DNA from 3 places in the Rhizobium indicum genome. Region 2 is predicted to be linked to each of the others. Evidence: riboswitches for the same ligand, from Rfam matches in the RefSeq annotation. Region 2 holds a riboswitch; each other region holds the start of a gene.
The links. Region 2 has a riboswitch for FMN ahead of ribB (3,4-dihydroxy-2-butanone-4-phosphate synthase). Riboswitches for the same ligand answer to the same signal wherever they lie in the genome.

Region 1 (3,270 bases), 920 kb from region 2:
GGCGTTCGCGACGAAGCCGAAATCCGCGGTCACCGCCGCACCTATATTGGCTCGATGCCCGGCAAGGTCATCCAGTCGATGAAGAAGGCGAAGAAGTCCAACCCGCTCTTCCTGCTCGACGAGATCGACAAACTCGGCCAGGACTATCGCGGTGATCCGTCCTCGGCCCTGCTCGAAGTGCTCGATCCGGCCCAGAACATGACCTTTATGGACCACTATCTGGAAGTCGAATACGACCTGTCGGATGTGATGTTCATCACGACGGCAAATACGCTGAATATTCCAGCGCCTCTGATGGATCGCATGGAGATTATCCGTATCGCCGGCTACACCGAGGATGAAAAGCGCGAAATCGCCAAGCGGCACCTGCTGCCGAAGGCCATCAAGGAACATGCGTTGCAGCCGGAAGAATTCTCGGTCAGCGACGACGCCCTGATGTCGATCAGCCAGCAGTATACCCGCGAAGCCGGCGTCCGCAACTTCGAGCGCGAGCTGATGAAACTCGCCCGCAAGGCGGTCACCGAGATCATCAAGGGCAAGACGAAGGCCGTTCACGTGACGGCTGCCAACATCTCCGACTATCTGGGCGTCCCGCGCTTCCGCCATGGCGAAGCAGAGGGCGAGGATCAGGTCGGCGTCGTGACCGGTCTTGCCTGGACGGAAGTCGGTGGCGAACTGCTGACCATCGAAGGCGTGATGATGCCGGGCAAGGGCCGCATGACCGTCACCGGCAATCTGAAGGAAGTCATGAAGGAATCGATCTCGGCAGCGGCCTCCTATGTCCGCTCGCGCGCTGTCGATTTCGGCATCGAGCCGCCGCGCTTCGACAAGAGCGATATCCACGTGCACGTGCCGGAAGGCGCGACGCCGAAGGATGGCCCCTCGGCAGGCGTCGCCATGGCAACCGCGATCGTCTCGATCATGACCGGCATTCCAGTGGACAGGCATGTGGCCATGACCGGCGAAATCACCCTTCGTGGCCGTGTGCTGCCGATCGGTGGTCTCAAGGAAAAGCTGCTCGCAGCGCTTCGCGGCGGCATCAAGAAGGTGCTGATTCCGGAGGAAAACGCCAAGGACCTGGCGGAGATTCCTGACAACGTGAAGAACAACATGGAGATCATCCCGGTATCCCGCATGGGCGAGGTGATCAAGCATGCGCTGATCCGGCGGCCGGAGCCGATCGAATGGGATGGCACGGTGGAAACGCCGGTCATCGCATCGGTCGAAGGCCTCGATGAGACAGGCGCAACCATAGCGCATTGAGTGGCCTTTGCCACATTTATGCCCAATTGGCCCAAAACACGGAAAAAGGCTGGCGGAAACGCCAGCCTTTTTTGTGAAAACGTCATGTAGACGCTTGCTTTTCCTTGATTTGCAGGGCTTTTGGGTTTTCGGCGGGCCTGATGAAACCTATTCTGCGCCTAGCTTACTTTTGAGTCGTTTCATACCATTTAGAAAGGGGTGGAAACATGAACAAGAATGAACTCGTGTCCGCAGTAGCCGAAAAGGCAGGACTGACGAAGTCTGACGCGGCTTCCGCTGTTGACGCGGTTTTCGACGTTGTCCAGGCTGAACTCAAGAACAAGGGCGACATTCGCCTCGCGGGTTTCGGCAGCTTCACCGTTTCTCATCGTGCCGCATCGAAGGGCCGTAACCCGTCGACGGGCGCTGAAGTCGACATTCCGGCTCGCAACGTGCCGAAATTCACGCCCGGCAAGGGCCTGAAGGACGCCGTCAACGGCTGATCTGAGATTATCCCACCAGCCGGAAACGAGACCGGTTGTGCAGGATTTAAGAGGGGTTCGGCTTTGCCGGACCCCTTTTGCTTTGGCGGGCCTTGCTGTCGCCCGGGCTTTAATCTACGACGTTTCTGTTCTCAGGGCGGGGTGAAACTCCCCACCGACGGTAAGGGTTTCGGCCTGAGCCCGCGAGCGCCTTCTCTCGTGTCCAAGCGGGGGAAGGGTCAGCGGATCCGGTGCGATTCCGGAGCCGACGGTTAAAGTCCGGATGGAAGAGAATGAGCGTCGGCCGTGCGAAGGGCAGGGGTTGCCCTGTGTCGCCTGTCGGGGTTCATGCGTCCTGATTTATGTTGGTCCCTTTTATGGATGAAAGACATGAATCAGACTTCCGTTGCCGTCGAGCCATCCCGCGCCGTTGTCGGGGCACTCTGGATGGTCCTTGCCGGCATTGCCTTTTCGCTTCTCAACGTCGTCACCCAATGGCTGACGATGAAGCTTGCCTTTCCCTCGGCGTCGGCAGCCTTCTGGCAATATGGCTTCGCCTTCCTGTTTTCGCTGCCGTTCCTGAAGAGGCTCGGCCTTGCGGCGATGCGCACGCGCTATCCCTGGCGTCACCTTGCGCGCGTCGTGCTTGCCGCGCTCGGCGTCGAGGCTTGGGTCGCCGGCCTTGCCGCGGTGCCGATCTGGCAGGCGATCGCACTGGTGATGACCTCGCCCTTCTTCATCATTCTGGGCGCCCGGCTTTTTCTGGGTGAGCGCGTCGGCCCGGCCCGCTGGACAGCGACGGCGGCGGGCTTCACCGGAGCGATGATCATTCTGCAGCCATGGTCTGATGGTTTTGGCTGGGCGGCTCTCTTGCCTGTGCTTTCGGCGCTGCTGTGGGGCGCCTCGTCGCTGATCACCAAGAGCCTGACAGGCATCGAACGGCCGGAGACGATCACCGTCTGGCTGCTCGTTCTGCTGACGCCGATAAACGGCGGGCTGGCGCTTGCGGCAGGCTTTGCAGTGCCGACGGGCGCAACCCTTGCTCTGTTCCTGCTGGCGGGGCTGCTGACTGCCGTAGCGCAGTATTTCCTGACGCTTGCCTATGCCGCAGCGGATGCCGCCTACGTCCAGCCGTTCGACGATCTGAAGCTGCCGTTGAACGTGCTGGCCGGTTGGCTGTTCTTCGGCTATGCGCCGGCGGGTTACCTCTGGCTGGGAGCGGCTCTCATCCTGTCTGCTTCGCTGTTCATCATGCGAAACGAGATGCGCCGGGAGCGGAAACTTGCCTGACATGATTTGACGCAAAATGCCGCATCTGTCATGCCTCTGTCATGCGGCTCCCGCAGAAAACTCATGTTTCGAATGTTCGACACATGGGGGATTTCATGACAATTTCATCGCGCAGCGCAGCGCTTGCTGCCGTGCTTCTCGCATCGGTAGCCTTTCCGGCCGCGGCCGAGCCGGTTTTCAACCGCATCGCTTCCTTCCCGGTCGCAGAGAACCTGCCGGCCGACAAGGACAAGCTTTCGGTGAGCTCCGCCGAGAT
Region 2 (3,270 bases):
CAGAGGCTCGCGCCATGCTGAAGAATGGGCGCGGCTCCATCGTCAACATCGCTTCCATGTCGGGTGTGATCGTAAACCGGGGGCTGAGCCAAGCGCACTATAACGCCTCCAAGGCGGGCGTGATCCATATGTCGAAGTCCATGGCGATGGAATGGGTCGACCGCGGCATTCGCGTCAACACCATCTCCCCCGGATACACGGCAACGCCCATGAACACCCGTCCGGAGATGGTCCACCAGACCAAGCTCTTCGAAGAGCAGACGCCGATGCAGCGCATGGCAGCGGTGGACGAGATGGTAGGCCCGGCGGTGTTTCTGCTGTCGAATGCAGCAAGTTTCGTGACCGGCGTCGATCTTCTCGTCGATGGCGGTTTCTGCTGCTGGTGATGCGATGAGAAAGCTCATTGCCGCCGCTGGAAAGTGACCGGTCTCGCTTCCTCCCTGGCTGAGATCGAGGCGCTGAAGGGACTAACGGGCAAGACGGCGTGCGATATCGCCGTCTGCCCGCCCTTCACGCCGATCGAACGGGCTGTCTAACGGACGGAGGGCTCGGGCGTCGTCATCGGCGCTAAAGGCTGCCTGAATTTGCGACAACCGGTTGAGATCCAATAATGATCGCATGGTAGGTCGCACCCAGATTTGCTGTTTATCGAGTGACACAAGGAAAGAGCATGAAACGCTTTGAGCAGAAGACTGTCGTCATTACCGGGGGCAGCCGCGGCATCGGCGCCGCCATCGCCAGACGCTTTGCGCGCGAAGGCGCCAATCTCGTCGTCTCGGCCAATGAGGAGCTGGTCCACGGCGTTGCCGAACAGATCCGAACCGAAGGCGGCAAGGCGATCTCCTTCATCGGCGATGTCACCGACAAGGCAAGCGTCACCGCCCTCTATGATGCCGCCGAGAAGGAATTCGGCTCGGTCGACGTTTCGATCCAGAATGCCGGCGTCATCACCATCGCCCGCGTCGAGGACCTGACCGAAAACGAGTGGGACAAGGTCATGGCCGTCAACACCAAGGGCGTCTTCCTCTGCGCCCAGGAGGCAATATCAAGAATGCGCAAGCACAAGCGCGGCGGCCGCATCATCAACACCGCTTCCGGCCAAGCCCGCGACGGCTTCATCTACACCCCGCATTATGCCGCCTCGAAAATGGGCGTCGTCGGAATCACCCAGAGCCTGGCCAAGGAAGTCGCGACCGAGAAGATCACCGTCAACGCCTTCTGCCCCGGCATCATCGAGACCGACATGTGGGCCTATAACGACCAGGCCTGGGGCAAGCTGCTCGGCAACTACGCCCCCGGCGAACTGATGAAGGAATGGGTCGAAGGCATCCCGATGAAACGGGCCGGCTCCGGCGAAGATGTCGCCGGCCTGGTGACCTTCCTCGCCAGCGATGACGCTGCCTATATCACCGGCCAGACGATCAATGTCGACGGCGGCCTGATCATGTCCTGATGCAGGCGCCCAAATTGCGTAGCGGTTTTGGGACAACGACATGCATCGAACAAAGAGCAAACCACGAGCGAAGTGCGGAAGGCGACACGGTCGTCGCCTCTGTGTGAACAGTGTGTCCATCGGCGTTAGGGCAGCTTTGCATTTTTGCCTGGTCGAGTGACCTTGCCATCCGCCTGTTTTTGGTCCTATCTTTGAAGTGTTCTCAGGGCGGGGTGTAATTCCCCACCGGCGGTATCAGGAGCAATCCTGGAGCCCGCGAGCGCTTCCGGCACCTCCTGTCGGAAGGTCAGCAGATCCGGTGAGATGCCGGAGCCGACGGTATAGTCCGGATGGAAGAGGACAACACGGGCAGTCGCACTCCATCCTGGAGGCGGCTGACGTTTGTTCGCCCAAGGGCAGAAGGCTCGCTCACGGATTGAGCCGAGCAGACCATGTCAGTCCGCTGACATAACCCTTGAAAGGCCAGACAGCATGACTATCGCAACAATTGAAGATGCCATATCAGCCATTGCCAGCGGCAAGATGGTCGTCGTCGTCGACGACCAGAACCGGGAAAACGAGGGCGATATCGTGGTCGCGGCCGATGCCGTCACCCCAGAAACAATCGCCTTCATGATGACCCACGCCCGTGGTCTCGTCTGCATCGCCATGGAAGGCGAGCGTCTCGATGCGCTCGACATTCCGCTGATGGTGCCCAACAACACGGAATCGCACAAAACCGCCTTCACGGTCTCGGTTGATTATCTCAAGGGCACGACGACGGGCATTTCTGCGGCGGACCGCGCCGCCACCGTCCGCGCCCTGGTCGATGATCGCGCAAAGCCCGCCGATTTCGCTCGCCCCGGCCACATCTTTCCGCTCCGCGCCAACCCCCGCGGCGTGCTCGGCCGCCCCGGCCATACAGAAGCCGCCGTCGATCTCGCCCGCCTCGCTGGAAGGGTCCCCGCCGGCGTCATCTGCGAAGTCGCCAACGACGACGGAACCATGTCCCGCCTGCCCGAACTCACGCTCTTCGCCGAACGCCATAACCTCCCCCTCGTTACCATCGAGGACCTGGTCGCCTATCTCGACCGCCAGGCGGCAAGAGACATACGCGAAGTCGCTTGATCCGTGCAAAGCGGCCAGCCCCGTCCTTCGAGGCCCCTGCGGGGCACCTCAGGATGAGGCTGGAGAGAGGGCGTGAGCAGGCTCGTCAGCCCGGGATGCCTGGAGCCTTGATCAGCCCGCCAACCACACGGCACCACAATCAGCCCTCATCCTGAGGTGCGCAGGCCAAAGGCCGGAGCCTCGAAGGACGAGGGCGGGTGGCTGGGTCCCAGACGCGCACGGCTGGTTGCCACAGCACACCATATTTCCTGCCCTATGTCCGGCTGATTGAAACGCCGCCATCGGCCAGCATCGCCGTGCCGGTCACGAAGCTCGACATGTCGGAGGCGAGGAAAAGCGCCGCATTGGCGATCTCTTCGGGTTGCGCCATGCGTTTCAGCGCATGCAGCCCCTCCACGAAGGCGAGCACCTCCGGCGTGGCATCAGGCGCGTTGGTAATGCTGGCGGGCGTGTCGGTGCCACCAGGAAGCAGTGCGTTGACGCGGATCTTCTGCGCTCCGAGTTCAGCGGCGAGCACCTGCACGAAGCCGATCAGCCCCGCCTTGCTCGCCGCATAGGCGGCCATGCCAGGCATACCGACGGTGTGGCCGACGAAAGTCGAGGTGAAGATCAGCGATCCGCCGCCTTTTCCCATCGCCGCCGACTGGTGTTTGGCGCCGAGGAAGGCGGCGGTGAGATTGGTCTCGATCGTCTCGCGCCAGCCCTCGAGC
Region 3 (3,270 bases), 450 kb from region 2:
ATCGTGTGATTGAGGGGTGCGATGGGTACGATTTTCTGGCCGAAAGATCCGCTGGATGGGAATGACATGACGCTGCTGACGTCGATCCTTCGTCGATGGTGCGAAAGATATCAGGTCGAGCTGACGGCAGAGGAGAGCAGCCGCAAGGCGAAGGAACTCGTCGAATGGTTCGAATTCGGCGTCAAGGATCCCGTCGAACTCGAGGAGCTGATCGACGACAAGTACTGGCTCGTCAGCAGGATCTGACCGTATCGGACAAATCGGGAGGACGCTGCCGTTCAGCGTCGGCGAACCTGTCTCATCAGAAAAGGCCGGGCGAAAATCGCTCCGGCCTTCGTCCATCTAAGCGAGACCCTTAGTCATCATCCCGCCAACGGCGGTCGCGATCCCAACGCCGCTCATGGCGCCAGCGCGGGCCATCCCAATGCCGGTGACGCCGTTCCCAGCCCCCTCGCGGCGGGCCACCGTAAAAAGCGACCGGCGGCGGGCGGCGCCAGTTTCGCCGGCATTCGCCCCAGCGCGTCAGATGCCAGCCGCGACCGCACGCGTAGTCGACCGTTGTGATATTGCTCTGGACATTGATTGTCCCCATCGGCATCGCCTGCGCTGTGCCGAACGAGAGGCTGCCAGCGAGCAAGGCAGCCGCGATAGAAAGTGCCTTCATCGAGAACTCCATTTCAATCCAGCCGTCCACAGCTTATGACCGCCAAATTGAACTGGAGATGAACTGCGCGTTCATGTTTGCGGGAGAAAAAGAAGCGCTTCCGCACGGCCGGTCTGAGCGCTCGCCGACCGCTGTTGTCGCAACGTCAAGCGCCTTCAGAGACGCCCCCGCCGCCCGCAAGAATTGTTCATGTCCTGCCGTAAAAAGGGTCGGGACCCGGATCACCCCCGGCAGCGACCTCGGTCAGCCGTCCGAGATAATGTGCCCAGCCCTCCGCATGGCCGGCGCATTGCTCGGCGCTCGGCAGGCCGCTATGGGTGAGCCGCAGCAGCGTTCCGCCTCCCTGCTCGATCAGATCGATCTCGACCAGGCTCGACCCCGGCGGCACCACCTCGCTGCCGTCCCAGCCGAAGCTGTAGGCAAGGCGATGAACCGGCACCACCTCACGAAACGAGCCGCGTGCAAAGCGGGCTCCGGTAACGTTGACGAGATAGAGCCCGCCGGGCTGCGGCTCGACCTGCGCCTCCGTTCCCATCCAGCGCAGGATCTTTTCCGGGTCGGTCATCAACGCGAACACCGCGGCCGGCGGCGCCGCGATATGCGCCTCGCGGCGGACGACGAAGGGGTCTTGCATCTCTCTCTCCCATAGTTGCCACGGCCCTGCCCGCCTCCGGTGGAGCGGCGCATCCTGTCCTGCCGTGCTATTCTGACGTGAATGTCCTCAATGGGAGCATGTAGGCGCAAGCCCATCCTCCGCAAGTGGCTTGCCCGTCGCGATCGACGAACAAGCGAAATCGCCGCGTCGGGAGCCCTGATCCAGCTCCCGCCGCGAATGCATTTCGACCTATTGCCAGCCCGTCACCTTCCCCCTATTGTTCGCGCCGTTCTCAGGGCGGGGTGAAAGTCCCTACCGGCGGTATGCAATTTTGATTGCGAGCCCGCGAGCGCCTTCTCAGGAAGGGTCAGCAGATCAGGTGAGATGCCTGAGCCGACGGTCATAGTCCGGATGAAAGAGAACGTGCGTTCCTGCCGCCCTTGCGGCTGTCGGGAACGTTCGTGATCGCCTTGGGTGATGTGTCTGTTCGCCAAAGGAGATTACCGTGACACCCACCCGCTATGCCTTCGTCAAAGCCAGCTGGCACGCCGAAATCGTCGACCGCGCCCTTGATGGCTTCCATCAGCTTATTCCGCCCGAGCAGGTCGACGTGTTCGATGTTCCCGGCGCATTCGAGATGCCGCTGCTGTCACGCGATCTTGCGGCAACCGGACGCTATGCCGCGGTCGTTGCCGCCGCCTTCGTCGTCGACGGCGGAATCTACCGCCACGAATTCGTCGCCCAGGCCGTCGTCGATGGACTGATGCGCGCCGGCATGGATACCGGTGTGCCGGTGCTGTCGGTTTCGCTGACGCCGCATCAGTATCAGGAAACCGAGCACCATAAGCAGATCTACCGCGCACATTTCGTCGAGAAAGGCCGCGAGGCAGCAAAGGCGGCTCTGACGATCGGCAAAACCCGCGCCGCTCTCGCTGCGTGAAAGCGGCTCGACGAGCAGAACAACAACAGCCGATGAAGACGGCGGGCCAATCCCGCCGTCGACCACTCAGATCGACATGACCTTGCCAACCCCCGCGGATCGGGAGCGGCGCGCCTAGCGTCGCCGCGGAATCCGCCAATACCGGTCAAATCAGACAGAATAATTGATTCGACGGCCTCACCGCGCCGTGGTCAACTTCGGTCGTCACGCGTCAGCAATTCTCAAGGCATCCAAAACCCCAAGGAGCTTAAGATGAGCAATGCACTGCGCAGCGAAACCCCCATGCAGACCCCGAAAACACATCCCGTCGACACCAAGCTCGAGGTCGTCGTCATCCCTGTTTCCGATGTCGACCGCGCCAAGCGCTTTTACGACGGCCTGGGTTGGCGGCTCGACGCCGACTTCGCCAATGATGCCGATTTTCGGGTGATCCAGTTTACGCCGCCGGGCTCCGGCTGCGCGATCATCTTCGGCAAGAACGTCACGGCCGCCGCCCCCGGTTCCGCCCAGGGGCTCTATCTTATCGTCTCCGACATCGAGGCCGCCCGCCGCGATCTCATCGCCCGCGGCGTCGAGGTCAGCGAAGTGTTCCATGACGCGGCCGGCGTCTATGCCGGCAAGGACGAACCCTATCTGTTCGGGCGGCTCCGCATTGCCGGCCGCGATCCCGATCACCGCAGCTACCGTTCTTTCGCCTCCTTCAAGGATCCCGATGGCAACGGCTGGCTGTTCCAGGAAGTCACCACGCGCCTGCCAGGACGCATCGACGCCGACGGGACGACATTCACGACCTCGACCGATCTCGCGTCAGCTATGCGCCGTGCGGCGACCGCGCACGGTGAACACGAGAAGCGAAACGGCGGCAAACACGACGAGAACTGGCCGGACTGGTACGCCGAATACATGGTCAGCGAACAGGCCGGCAAGCAGCTGCCCTTATAGGCAAGGGCGGCGGCATCACGCAGACGGTGACATTTGAGAAGCGTCTCGGCGGCAACGGCGCGGCGCTTCATCGCGCCTTCTTGGTGCACAGCGGTCACCATACCGTCGAGCCGGTCCCGCTGATCGTCG

Region 1: it holds a riboswitch for FMN, as region 2 does, so the genes downstream of both, ribN (riboflavin transporter RibN) here and ribB (3,4-dihydroxy-2-butanone-4-phosphate synthase) in region 2, are expected to answer to the same signal.
Region 3: it holds a riboswitch for FMN, as region 2 does, so the genes downstream of both, FFM53_RS22165 (6,7-dimethyl-8-ribityllumazine synthase) here and ribB (3,4-dihydroxy-2-butanone-4-phosphate synthase) in region 2, are expected to answer to the same signal.

What each region holds. Positions count from the first base shown of each region.
Region 1 covers NZ_CP054021.1:906,390-909,659, reverse strand. Annotated here, with positions in the region: gene lon (endopeptidase La) at 1-1,263, shown strand, start outside; gene hupB (DNA-binding protein HupB) at 1,470-1,745, shown strand; FMN riboswitch at 1,869-2,023, shown strand; gene ribN (riboflavin transporter RibN) at 2,106-3,014, shown strand; gene FFM53_RS04490 (esterase-like activity of phytase family protein) at 3,098-3,270, shown strand, end outside.
Region 2 covers NZ_CP054021.1:5,014,143-5,017,412, reverse strand. Annotated here, with positions in the region: gene FFM53_RS24405 (SDR family oxidoreductase) at 1-386, shown strand, start outside; gene FFM53_RS24400 (glucose 1-dehydrogenase) at 671-1,453, shown strand; FMN riboswitch at 1,648-1,798, shown strand; gene ribB (3,4-dihydroxy-2-butanone-4-phosphate synthase) at 1,925-2,560, shown strand; gene FFM53_RS24390 (SDR family oxidoreductase) at 2,814-3,270, opposite strand, start outside.
Region 3 covers NZ_CP054021.1:4,560,766-4,564,035, reverse strand. Annotated here, with positions in the region: gene FFM53_RS22180 (hypothetical protein) at 22-246, shown strand; gene FFM53_RS22175 (GCG_CRPN prefix-to-repeats domain-containing protein) at 356-664, opposite strand; gene FFM53_RS22170 (SRPBCC family protein) at 852-1,298, opposite strand; FMN riboswitch at 1,544-1,686, shown strand; gene FFM53_RS22165 (6,7-dimethyl-8-ribityllumazine synthase) at 1,765-2,199, shown strand; gene FFM53_RS22160 (VOC family protein) at 2,452-3,141, shown strand; gene FFM53_RS22155 (hypothetical protein) at 3,168-3,270, shown strand, end outside.